DNA from 4 places in the Listeria grandensis genome. Region 2 is predicted to be linked to each of the others. Evidence: predicted binding sites of a transcription regulator. Region 2 holds the regulator's gene; each other region holds the start of a gene.
What was found. Region 2 encodes Rex, which represses fermentation and respiration genes when NADH is low (regulators of the CRP and FNR family bind a similar motif). Its sites were predicted from a motif close to TTGTGAAATATTTCACAA; they were not measured.

Region 1 (3,182 bases), 100 kb from region 2:
GGTTTTCTTCTGGAAAGACCTGTTTTTTGGCATGGATGGATTGGAGTAGCCCACGAATACGAAGGTTTTCTTTGGTGAGCATGGCTTTTATTTCGGGTTCACAATAAGGGATGCATGCGGTGAGGTAGTGACTGGCTGTATTTGTTGCGGCATAAGCGTTTCTAGCGTTGATAAGTCCGGAAAAGATTTCCGTCGTGATGTTCGGTGTGTCCGTCGGTGAGATGAGATAGTGATCAAATTTGGCAGAGCTCATGACAGTGTAGATACCGCCAAGTGGCCCTTTATCAGTGAATGGCGGTTGGTCAGCTAAAACAGTGACCTGCTCCGTATCGAATAGTCTGTCGATGGCTGGGAATAGCCGTTCGTTTGTGACAATAAAAAGGTGATCGACAAGGGGGGTCATCTTGCTAACCGTTAACTCGACCCATGTTGGTGTGCTTGGTGCTTCTTTGTATAGCGCTTTATCTTCACCGAATCGTCTGGAGTTTCCGCCTGCAAGCACGATACCAGCGATTGTTTTAGTTTTTGACAAGGCGACCATCCTTTATTTTTAAAATTTCTCCGGTTAGGGAGGCAGCTTCTTGGTGATAGTGAGTTACGAAGATGACGGGAATATCGAAGTCACGCGCCATTTGGCCGACGAGCTCGATGCAGATGTTCCGCGTGTCTTCATCAAGACCGTTAAATGGTTCGTCCAAAAGAAGTAGGTTCGGATTGATAATCATTGCTCGTGCCATTGCTACGCGTTGCTTTTCACCGCCAGATAATTTTTGGACGGAGGAAAAAAGGAGATGAGAAATCTGTAAGTAATCGCTTATTTTGCGGACCTGTTGTTCGATTTCAACGCGATTTTTTTTGTTTACGGTTAGGCCGAATGCGATGTTTTGAAAGACGTTCATATTTGGAAAAAGGGCTAGGTTTTGGAACAGGTAGCCGACTTTGCGCGCAGCGGTTGGAACGGTGATGTCGCTATATGTATCGTCCCAGGCTGTGTTGCCGAATTCGATGATGCCTTCGTCGATTTTTTTAAGACCGCTGATACACTGGAAAAGGGTAGATTTTCCAGAACCACTGGCGCCCATGATGGCAGTGATCGGGGAGACGAAATCGTAATTTATATCGAGATCGTGAAATGGCAGTTTCTTTTTGAATTTTAAACGAAGTCCCATGATTTACATTCCTCTCGTTAAGTTAGTTTGGCGGACAGTGAGAATATGGATAACGAGTAGCGCGATGACGCCAATGATGACGTTGATGAGGCCAAGGTAGATGGCTGTGCGCATATCGCCTTGTTGGACCATGAAGTAAATACCTGAGGCAATGGTATTCGTTTTTCCTTCGATGTAGCCGGCGACCATGAGTGTTGCTCCAAATTCCCCCATCGCCCGGCAAAAACTCAGTAAAATCCCTGCTAATATTGGCTGCCAGCAGTTAGGCAAGATGATTTTTAAAAAGATCGTTTTGGCGTTAGCCGACAAGGTTTGGGCAGCCCAGACGAGGTCGTGATCAATCGAAAGGAAGGCGCTTTTTAAACCTTGGTACATAATCGGTAGAATGATGATTGTGGTGGCAATAACGGCGCCGGCGAGTGTGAAAATAAAGCTATAGTTGAACGTATTCCATAAGAAAGCCCCGATGAGATCGTGTTTCCCGAATAGGTTGAGTAGGATAAGACCTACGACGGTTGGTGGTAAAACGAGTGGTAGCAGGATGATGATTTCAACGATTAATTGGAATCTGGATTTGCGGTTCGCGAAATAGTAGCTAAGTGGAAGCATGGTGAGGAATGCGAGGGATGTGGATGCAATCGCGATTAAGAGTGAGTGTAGGACTGGTGTTAGCATATTCATTAAACCTCCAAAGGGTATGTATTCCTTATCTATTATGTTATTCTAACCGCGCATTGTCAAAGAATATTAGCTGTGAAAATATAGGGATTCTCCTGATGCAAAGAAAAGGATAGGCGTTGTATTATCGAATTAGGTAGGAAGTTCCTAGTTTTCTTTGTGAATATAATAACAAATCGAGGTGGTACATAGTGAGGAAAAAAGGTTTGCGGTTCTTTAAACGGACGGAGAAATTTAATGGAAACTGGACGGTGATGGAGGAGAAAAGCCGGGCTTGGGAGAAGATGTATCGGGATCGTTGGAGTCATGATAAAGTGGTTCGCACGACGCATGGTGTCAATTGTACGGGGTCATGTAGTTGGCAGGTTTTCGTGAAGAACGGGATTATTACGTGGGAAAATCAGGCGACGGATTACCCGAGTTGTGGGCCGGATATGCCGGAATTTGAGCCTCGTGGTTGTCCGCGTGGTGCGAGTTTTTCGTGGTATGAGTATAGTCCGCTACGTGTGAAATATCCGTATGTGCGCGGGAAATTATGGCGTTTATGGCAAAATGCGTTGAAGCAGTATGGTGACCCGATTAAGGCTTGGGCGAGTATTGTGGAAGACCCTGAGAAGGCGGAGAGCTATAAAAGTGCGCGTGGGAAGGGTGGACAAATTCGGGTGACGTGGCAGGAAGCGTATTATATGGTCGCGGCGATGCTGATTTATACGATTAAGAAATATGGACCGGATCGCTTGGCTGGGTTTACGCCGATTCCTGCGATGTCAATGATTAGTTATGCGGCTGGGTCGCGGTTTTTGACGCTGCTCGGTGGCGAGATGCTGAGTTTTTATGATTGGTATGCGGATTTACCGCCTGCTTCTCCGCAAATTTGGGGTGAGCAGACAGACGTGCCGGAGTCGAGTGATTGGTACAACGCTGGTTATATTATGATGTGGGGCTCGAATGTGCCGCTGACTCGGACGCCGGATGCGCATTTTATGACGGAGGTTCGTTATAAGGGGACAAAAGTGGTAGCAGTTGCGCCGGATTATGCGGAGAACGTGAAGTTTGCGGATAATTGGTTGGCGCCGAATCCTGGGACGGATGCTGCACTTGCGCAAGCGATGACGCATGTTATTTTGAAGGAATTTTATGTGGAACGCGCGGAATCGCAGTTTATTGATTATGCGAAACAGTTTACGGATTTGCCGTTTTTGCTGTTGCTGGACGCGACGGATAAGGGTTTGACGCCGGGTCGTTTCTTGCGGGAGGATGATTTGTATGCGGGGCTTGAAAGTGGCGCGCACGCGGATTGGAAAACGTGTTTGATTGATGAGACGACGGGCGAGA
Region 2 (3,182 bases):
GCCTCTAATTCTTTCCGACTGATGATTTCCTGCCGCCTTCCAAGCCTGTCCATTTCCGCTAAAATCGCCTCTAAATCAGCGCCTTCTTTTTGGCAAAGTCGGTGGACAATATTCGTTCTCGTGCCAAAAACACGATAGACCATTTCCCAGTCCTCTGCTAGAAATGTATGTAGCGTCAGTCGGTTTGCCCAGATTTTTATCACGCTTTTCTCTTCAAAAAATCGGCTTGCCTCTTCCCATGTCATAGCCACATGCTGTAACAAGTTCACAAGCGCTGGCTGATGGTTTTGCGACTGCAAGGCGATAGTTTGGTGCATGAAGCGGCTCGGGTCATCAAATTTTTCTACCATTCCGAGCTTCTGAAGCCTGATTTGTGTTATTTCATTTTGTGTCAACATGCTTATCCCTCCTGAATTCTGTGAAGTAAATTTTTCATTCGTTCTATTTTAACTTGAGGAAGGGCAAAATGGTACTGTAAGGCGATAAAATTCGATATCTCCTCAAATAAAGCGATCTCTTCCCACATCGCCTGCCAATTGGAAGCTAATGAGTAATCTGCAAAAATGGCTGCTAAACGTGTTGTGTCTGTCCAATTTTCGATTTTCCGACCTGAAAAAGATAGCTTCTGTCCCTTCAAACGTGCGCTTTCTTCCAGTAAAGGTAGCAAGTAATTCTCTCTAATACCAGCTTGGATTCCTTGCACAAACCAAATTTCTCCTCGTTTTAAGAATTTCGCAACGTAGTGTAATTCGAACCAAAATTCATTGACGATCCGGTCAAATTTGGCTTTTTCCATCCTTGCTCCGTTTTTTTCAGATATGCATTGTTTGATTTGTCCTGCCTGTGAATCTTTATCCAGCAAGATTTCGAGTTTTTCATAGTAAGGAAACGCTTTTTCAAGCAGTGAAACCGGCCAAAAGGAGAAATCTACTTTCACGCCGTTCCCAAAAATAACGAGCTGCGTGTTTATCATCCCTGCTGGCGTCTCCATCTGTAGTCGGTTTTCGATCAGCACTTCGCCAATATCGGCAAGCCAAGAGATTGTTTGCCCAAACGGAATTTCACCTTCATACCAAACGTTGATATCTAAATCTGATAATTCGTCAATGCCTTGTTGTTTCGCAAGGGATCCTTCCAGCACCAATGCTCGAACCTGCGCCTGTTCTTTCCCCCACGCCACAATCCTTTCCAATATCTTATGTCGCATCATAACGCCTCTCCAATCAAAAAGGCCAAACGCAATTGTCTGGCCAAGGTTTTCATTATTTATTTGGATAGTTTTCCAAGAAGTAAATCAGTGTTTGTAATTCAGTTGTCAAATCGATGTGATGCACGCGCACATGTTTTGGTACACTGATACGTGCTGGAGTAAAGTTTAAGATTCCTTTCACATCAGCTTCTAGCAAACGGTCGACCGTTGTTTGCGCCTCATCAGATGGTACTGTCAATATCACGACTTCGACTTTGTTTTCTTTTAGCAAATCTTGCATGTCATTTAAGTGATAAATTGGAATATCCTGCTGTACTGTTCCAACTTTATTCGCATCGACATCAAATGCCGCGACAATTTTTATATTATTATTTTTCATGAAATTGTAGTGTAATAGTGCAGTCCCTAAGTTACCGACCCCGATAATAGCTACGCTGGTTTGCTTGTCTTGACTCAGTGTTTTACTAAAGAAATCCAAAATATAGGACACATTGTAACCGTAACCTTTCTTACCAAGCGCTCCAAAATAGGAGAAATCACGGCGAATCGTTGCTGAGTCCACTTTCACGGCCTCGCTTAATTCTGCGGAGGATACTCGCTCCTTACCTGATTCGTGTAGATACTTTAAATAACGGTGGTACAGCGGCAAACGCTTTGCTGTGGCTTGTGGAATCTTGCCCGTTTCCTCGATCATGTTTGTTTCCCTTCTTCCTTTTGATTTTAAGTGGATAAAAAAGCAACTGGTGCTCCTTCTTCCTTGTGCTACTAAACATGCATTTACAACAAAAACGATTGCGCTAATTCTATCGTTGTTCATTTCACATGCTTGCTTATTCACTATAAACATTCCACATAAATTTCACAATGTTTTTGCTCAAAAAGTATGTTACTATTTTGTTACAACTCTTCCTATCTTCTATTATACAGCAAAATATACCAAATTGCTAACATTTTCACAATATAAAGTTTGTGAATTTTATTATCGTAAGCGTTTCCTTTCTCAGACCATTGCTTCTACGCTTGCTTTGCGATAAACTAGGAGGATATAGATATTTAAAGTTGAAGGGGTAAACAATATGATACTTTTACAAGTACAGCAGATTGTCAAGAATTTTGGCGCTGAAACGATATTAGAAAATATAAAATTAGAAGTACAAACGAATGACCGCATTGCGCTTGTGGGACGAAATGGTGCTGGGAAATCCACACTTTTGAAGATTATTGCTGGGCAGATTAGCTACGATGGTGGGACGATTTCCAAGCCTAAACATGTTCAAATTGGCTATTTAGCGCAGAACACAGGTCTTGAATCGACGAAAACAATATGGGCGGAGATGTTAACTGTTTTTACCGGCTTACAAGCGATGGAACAGGAATTACGTGGGCTAGAAGAACGGCTTGGTGATCCCGCAATTTATGAAAACAAAGACCAATATGAGCAGACGTTGCAAGAATATGATCAGCTACAACACACGTTTAAGGAACAAGGCGGTTACCAATACGAAGCCGACATCCGCTCTGTTTTGCATGGATTGCGTTTCTTCGAGGCAGATTATGAGAAATTGATTGAATCGCTCAGTGGTGGTCAGAAAACGCGGCTCGCATTGGCGAAATTACTTTTGGCGCGTCACGATATTTTAATTCTCGATGAGCCGACCAACCATTTGGATATTGCAACACTTTCGTGGCTAGAGACCTATTTGCAAAATTACAAAGGCGCCTTATTGATTGTATCGCATGACCGTTATTTTCTCGATAAAGTGGTAAATCAGGTGTATGAAATTAGCCGTACGCAGATTGATCGCTATGTCGGCAATTACTCCCGTTACCTCATTCAAAAACAGGCGAAGTTGGAACAACAGTGGAAAGAATTCGATAAACAACAAGATAAAATCGCAAAATTAGAAGATTTTGTAGCGCGAAATATCGTGCGTGCGTCGACAACTAAACGGGCACAAAGCAGGCGGAAACA
Region 3 (3,182 bases), on a different contig from region 2:
ATGTAGATTGGACCTCGAGCGGAGCCATTTCCTTGATACAGACTAATTCCTGAACGACCAGAATGCCGCACAATATTTCCGTCAATTCGCAAGTTATCTGTATAACTCGCCGTAACACCACTTTGTAATCCTGAATTTAATATTTGATTATTGGATATATTTACATTATTAGCCTTAGCGATACTTAATACGGCTGAACCGACTTTATTTGCGTTTAAAATCATGTTTTGCACCTGAATGTTGTTTTTTGTGATTTTTTTGTAGGTCGCGTGATAATTAGCGGTGGATTCTGCCTTAGTCACCGATCCAATCTCGAGCAAATTACTCTGGTACACATGAACATTGTGCTGCATAAAATCGTATTTTGGCATGTTTGCATTGTATTGAAGCGTGAAATTCCGGATTTGCAAGTTGTTGACAGTTGTAACGCCCTTACCGATTTCTGTCGTCATTGGCCCATTATTGAGCGTTATTTTAGAGTCGGCCGGATTGGTAGTTGCTCCAATCAGCGTGACATTTGATTTCAAAATAATACTTCCTGTCACTTCAAAATTTCCTTTTGGGATCGTAATAGCGGTTTTTGATGTGTTTATTGCCGTTTGTAAGGCTTGGGTGTTATATGCTTTGATTTCTGTCGTTGTCCCCGGTTTCAGATTTAATATCATAGCTTTTGCACTTGTGCCCGGAATGAATAACCCGACTATCAAGACAAACGCAAAACTTAAAAAAACTAATATTCCTTTTCTCATCTTCACTACCTCCAATTATCTAAAAATGTATAATTTTTATCATTTATTAGCAACCTAATTTTTACCTTACATTTTATAAAAATGGCTTGTTTACTTATCTGAATCTATTTCCCCGTTCCAAAACCTATGTAAACCTTCGTGTAATTGTGAACAAATGTGTCTAAATTGTGAACAAAACAAAAAAACCGAGCAACGAAGGGGTATTAGCACCCTCATTACTCGGTTTTTGAAAATATGATAAGGTTGAAATTTTATTGATCAGGAGTTCCCTCAGAACCATGTACCGCTTCTGGCTCTGCAACTTCACTCGTTGTCTCTGGCTCATCTGCAACACGTGGCGCAGATACGGTCGCGATTACTTCTTCTACATCAGTAATCACTTCGTAATCGGCATTTTTAGGGATGTCTGATACGGCGATGGAATCACCAATATCAAGATCTGTGATATCGACTTCGACTACTTCTGGTAATTTATCTGGTGTAGCGGAAACAGTGATTTCATATAAAACTTGTTGTAAGACGCCGCTAGATTTCACGCCTTTGGAATCACCAACTAAGTTGATACTCACATTTGCTTCTACTTCCTCAGACATGTTTACCGCTAGTAAATCGATGTGCTCGATGTCCCCCTTTAATGGGTCTATTTGGTAATCGTGTAATAGTACATTTAATTTTGCTCCGTCAACCGTTACTGAAAATACGGAATTTCGGCCGTTATCTCGAACTGCTTTAATAAATGTTAAAGAGTCTACGGATACTGGCACGTTTTCTGCCTTGTAACCATAAATAACACCTGGAATTCTACCTGCATTACGGATAGACGTTATGTTCGAATGCGGTTTTGTTTCTCTTTTTTGGACCTCTAATGTTGTTGCCATAAAAAAATCACTCCACTCATTCAATTTATGTTGTACACCTCCATCATATACCCTTTCTGAAAAAAAATGAAACAATAAGGGTTTACGTTGCGCTATTTAAGGCTAAAGATAAAGAGAATTCTTTTTAATAAAAACTGTGTTATAACGCTTACATCTTTTTTATGTAACACTTTTGAGACTTCAAGTAGTTCAAGGTTTCACAAATGAAGGTTACGTGTTATACTGTACTAGTAGATCGTATTTTTGAAGGAGGAATTTAAAAATGAAAGATCATCAAAAAATCATTTTGGTTGGAGACGGAGCAGTTGGTTCTAGTTATGCATTTGCTTGTGTGAATCTAAATATCGGGCAAGAGTTCGGGATCATTGATATAGATAAGGATAGAACGATTGGGGATGCGATGGATCTAAGCCACGCAGTACCTTTTTCAGCTCCTAAGAAAATTTACTCGGCAAACTATAGCGATTGTCACGATGCGGATATCGTTGTTGTCACGGCTGGTACGGCGCAAAAGCCTGGGGAAACAAGACTTGACTTGGTGAGCCGTAATATACGTATTATGAAATCGATTGTGGATGAGGTTATGGCAAGCGGTTTTGACGGTATCTTCTTAGTTGCGTCGAACCCTGTTGATATTCTTACTTATGCGACCTGGAAATTCTCTGGTCTGCCAAAAGAGCGCGTGATTGGTTCTGGTACGAGTCTCGATACGGCGCGTTTCCGGATGTCGATTGCGGATTATTTGAAAGTCGATGCGCGTAATGTCCATGGTTACATTCTTGGTGAGCATGGCGATACAGAGTTCCCAGCTTGGAGCCATACAACGGTTGGTGGACTGCCAATTATGGAATGGATCGAGGAAGACGAGCAAGGCGCGATGGATACGATTTTTGTTAGCGTTCGTGACGCAGCTTATGAGATCATCAATAAGAAAGGCGCAACGTTCTACGGGATTGCAGCGGCACTTGCCCGGATTACAAAAGCGATTCTGAATAACGAAAACGCGATTTTGCCATTATCTGTATATATGGACGGGCATTATGGCTTGGATGACGTGTATATCGGTGCGCCGGCTGTCGTGAACCGTAAAGGTGTGCGCCACGTTGTTGAGATGAAACTGAATGACGTGGAAAAAGAACAAATGGCGAATTCAGCAGCGACTTTGAAAAAAGTGTTGGATGATGCGATGAAAGATTATTAATAGTAAGCTTGAACCTAGTTTCATATTTTGCACAAAAAACACCTGATTATGTACTGAACCAGGTGTTTTTTGTTTGCTTAGAATTATTTTTTGATTACTTTTGTATCTAATAGTTTACCAGCTTTGTCAAAAGCTTCTACGATCATCGTGTCGCTTTGACTCTTTAATTTATCCAACATATAAAATTTGAATGTGCCCTCTGGGTTTATTGTTCCGCCCTTATATAGAAACATTATTTAAATATTGGTTTTGAGAAGCGTAACTTTGCTCGATTATATTTTGAAATTGGCTTCCACCTTTGTATCGTGGCGATCCATTTTCTTCTGTACCATAATTGAAGTCTACTGCCTCCAT
Region 4 (3,182 bases), on a different contig from region 2:
ACGGCATCGCCATAAATAAAATCATAATAGTTCCGTGAGTCGTAAATACTTCATTGTAATGCTGGGCGTCTAGAAACTCCATCCCTGGCATTGCAAGTTGGGTACGAATCATGAGTGCATCGACCCCACCACGGAAAAACATTAGTACTGCTGCCAAAAGATACATGATCCCAAGGCGTTTGTGGTCAACAGAAGCGATCCATTCCGTGAATAGCCACTTCCATTTTTTTGTATAAGTTAGTAACACGACGATACCAATACTGACAAGAGCGATCGAAATTTGGGCTCCTAAAATCAGCGGGTCGCCGGTGATGATAAATTCATCTAAACTCATGTTGAAATACCCCCCTTTTTAGTGTCCCGATTGATCGTGATCTGTTGCTTCATCGGTTTTGATTTCTTTACCCATTTTTTCCATTTCTTCATCGTAATGCTTGTCTTGCTTGTAACCAGTACCATTTTTGATGATCATTGGTTCCATGTCCATTTGCTCAAAACGCGGATTCGTAATCGTCACCGGACGTGCTGGCAAAATTGGTTCTTTCGTTCTTGTATCTTTTGCATTTGGATCATGTGGGTTTGTCAGTTCAAAGCCGAAACGTTTATACGCATAGAAAACGTACTCTGGATCTGCGGCTGGATCAACAAACGCCATATGTGTCCCTGCATAAGATTGTGGTTTCACGTTGCCTGGTAATAATAATTTATCATAGCGGTCTTGCGATAAAGTCGGCGAATCAGCTTTCGTCTTCAACGCCCATTTTTCGAAATCGGCTGGTTTTTGTGCGACAACATCAAATACTTGTCCGGCAAAACCTTCTCCGTTAAAGTTCGAGTTACGTCCTTTAAACGTTCCTGTTTCGTCCGCTTGCAAGTACAAATCCATCGTCATGCCACTCATCGCGTACTTCTGTCCACCAAGTTGTGGCACCCAGAAACTCGTCATCGAGTCTGCCGCGGTAAGCTTGAATAATACCGGTCGATCAGTTGGAATATGTACATAGTTTACAGTTTCAATCGACTGATCTGGATAACTAAAGAACCATTTCCAGTTTGCGCTAGTCGCATAAATAATAATTGGATCCTTGTGTGACGTAACCTCTGGCGCTTTTTCATTCGCGTAAATCGTTTGCACTGTTGGAATAGCTAATGCAATAACGATCGCAACTGGAATCAACGTCCATAAAATTTCTAATTTCGTACTACCGTGCATGTTTGGTTCGTAGTTGGAATGATCTTTTCTCTCGCGGTATTTCGTAATCATAATAACGAATAACACGAAGATCGTGAGTACAATGATAAGCATGAAAATAATCGAATAAATGATTAGATCGCTTTGACTTTGCGCTACTGGACCTTTTGGATCTAGTACCGTCAAATCACCACAGCCGCTTAGAAGTCCAACAAAGACCAGCGATACTGTAAGTAGCAATGACTTGAGCATTTTTGACACCCGAATCCCCTTCTTTCCTTTTGATGTTTGTTGCTGTGTATTTTTGCGCAAAAATACAACCCTACTCCCTGATTTCTCCTCAGAAAAGTACCCCCCTAATTGATAATATATCGAAATATGTATCGTTATACGGCCAACTAGATTGTTTAGATTTCTCACAATATCACAAACTTTTAACTCGTGAAATTATGAATTTGAAACTGCATGTGCATACTCGTATACTATTATAGCTTATTTGACATCTATATTCAAAACATCGACACAAGTTATTTTTTTCACAATCTAAAACGTTACTATATGAGCATGTCTCTCTCTTAAAAATAATTCCTTATTAGTAATATGCCTTAAAAAAGACATGAGGAGGACGCCCATTTCGGTTTGTTTGGAATGTCACGATTAGAACCAAATTACCCAGTGAAATTATCCAGAAAAGCGCTTTCTTATCTGCGTGTCAGCTCTTTATATCTACTACCAAAAACAATAATTGGTCTAGTCCATATGCACATTGCTTCATTTTCACATATTCGCGGTTAGTTTCTAAATCCGATGGGTAAACAAGATAGCGAGCGTGGAGGGACAAATTGTGAGATGAACCGCTCACTTTGTTCACGCTTATATTGGGGCTGTAACTCTATTACATGTCGAACAGCCACAACAAAAAATCGAGGGGTGTTAGTTGGATGAAGAAGTTTTTGGGTAAATCAGTTTTATTTTTGGTAGCGTTTGCGTTGTTGTTCGCGACATTTGCACCGGGGGCATCGGCACATGGCTATATTTCAAAACCAGAAAGTCGCGCTTATTTGGCGAAATTGGGGATTAACCAAAATACTGGCGCGATTCAATGGGAACCGCAAAGTGTTGAAGCAACGGGAAATTTCCCACTTGGCGGACCTTCTGACGGTACTATCGCGGGTGGAGGTAAGTTTCCAGAAATGGACGCTCAAACTCCTGATCGCTGGCATCATGTAGACCTTTTAGGTGGACAAAACAACTTCACTTGGACGCTCACTGCGCTTCATAGAACGAAGGAATACAAGTATTACATTACGAAAAAAGGTTGGAATCCAAATAGTCCACTAACTCGTGGTGACCTGGAGTTGCTGACTACGATTGATGCGCATAATGAAGTTCCGACTTCCACTACCGTGAACCACAAAGTGCCGCTTCCAACTGACCGCAACGGCTATTATGTTGTGCTTGGCGTTTGGGAAATCGCGGATACTGGGAATGCTTTTTATCAAGCTGTTGATGTTAACTTGATTAATAATGGGACAATGACGTTGCAATAAACTACATTAAATCCGGCCTCAAACCGGAAGCTAGTGGTGTTTAGCAAGAATTTTGCTATCCGCTGTGCTTCTCGTTTGGGGCTTTTTGTTATGCAATTTCGTAAAAGGAATCTCATAAAATATATAGTAATCATTATATAAACATGCTAATATATAGTTATCATTATATAAAAGGAGGTCTTTTTAGTGGAATCGTTAAAATTCGAGGCTATCTATATGTATATCGATATCAGTCGCAGTCGGCACGTCTTTTCTACACTACATGACGGGACAAAAATCCTCACATATATCGCGGACAGCATTAATACCGCTTATCAAGACCAGTTGTTGACGCCGTTTACAATTAAAGATGGTGATGCAATTGTTGGGGGCGTCTCTGATTTTCAACTGTTACCGGATATTTATAGTCATTGCTTAACGTTGTATTATTCACCTCATTT

Region 1: a site for Rex is predicted at 2,005-2,022, ahead of HCJ54_RS00620 (nitrate reductase subunit alpha). Genes of this name have one in related genera too.
Region 3: a site for Rex is predicted at 1,813-1,830, ahead of HCJ54_RS11590 (L-lactate dehydrogenase). Genes of this name have one in related genera too.
Region 4: a site for Rex is predicted at 1,717-1,734, ahead of qoxA (cytochrome aa3 quinol oxidase subunit II). Genes of this name have one in related genera too.

What each region holds. Positions count from the first base shown of each region.
Region 1 is NZ_JAASUG010000001.1:140,309-143,490, reverse strand. It holds gene HCJ54_RS00635 (molybdenum cofactor guanylyltransferase) at 1-532, opposite strand, end outside; gene HCJ54_RS00630 (ATP-binding cassette domain-containing protein) at 519-1,169, opposite strand; gene HCJ54_RS00625 (molybdate ABC transporter permease subunit) at 1,173-1,844, opposite strand; gene HCJ54_RS00620 (nitrate reductase subunit alpha) at 2,036-3,182, shown strand, end outside.
Region 2 is NZ_JAASUG010000001.1:240,194-243,375, forward strand. It holds gene HCJ54_RS01070 (DNA glycosylase AlkZ-like family protein) at 1-398, opposite strand, end outside; gene HCJ54_RS01075 (aminoglycoside 6-adenylyltransferase) at 401-1,210, opposite strand; gene HCJ54_RS01080 (redox-sensing transcriptional repressor Rex) at 1,263-1,904, opposite strand; gene HCJ54_RS01085 (ABC-F family ATP-binding cassette domain-containing protein) at 2,287-3,182, shown strand, end outside.
Region 3 is NZ_JAASUG010000008.1:72,192-75,373, reverse strand. It holds gene HCJ54_RS11600 (pectate lyase family protein) at 1-749, opposite strand, end outside; gene HCJ54_RS11595 (50S ribosomal protein L25/general stress protein Ctc) at 1,001-1,627, opposite strand; gene HCJ54_RS11590 (L-lactate dehydrogenase) at 1,890-2,828, shown strand; gene HCJ54_RS15730 (hypothetical protein) at 2,912-3,007, opposite strand; gene HCJ54_RS11585 (SGNH/GDSL hydrolase family protein) at 3,048-3,182, opposite strand, start outside.
Region 4 is NZ_JAASUG010000005.1:175,884-179,065, reverse strand. It holds gene qoxB (cytochrome aa3 quinol oxidase subunit I) at 1-334, opposite strand, end outside; gene qoxA (cytochrome aa3 quinol oxidase subunit II) at 353-1,453, opposite strand; gene HCJ54_RS08755 (lytic polysaccharide monooxygenase) at 2,134-2,742, shown strand; gene HCJ54_RS08750 (hypothetical protein) at 2,929-3,182, shown strand, end outside.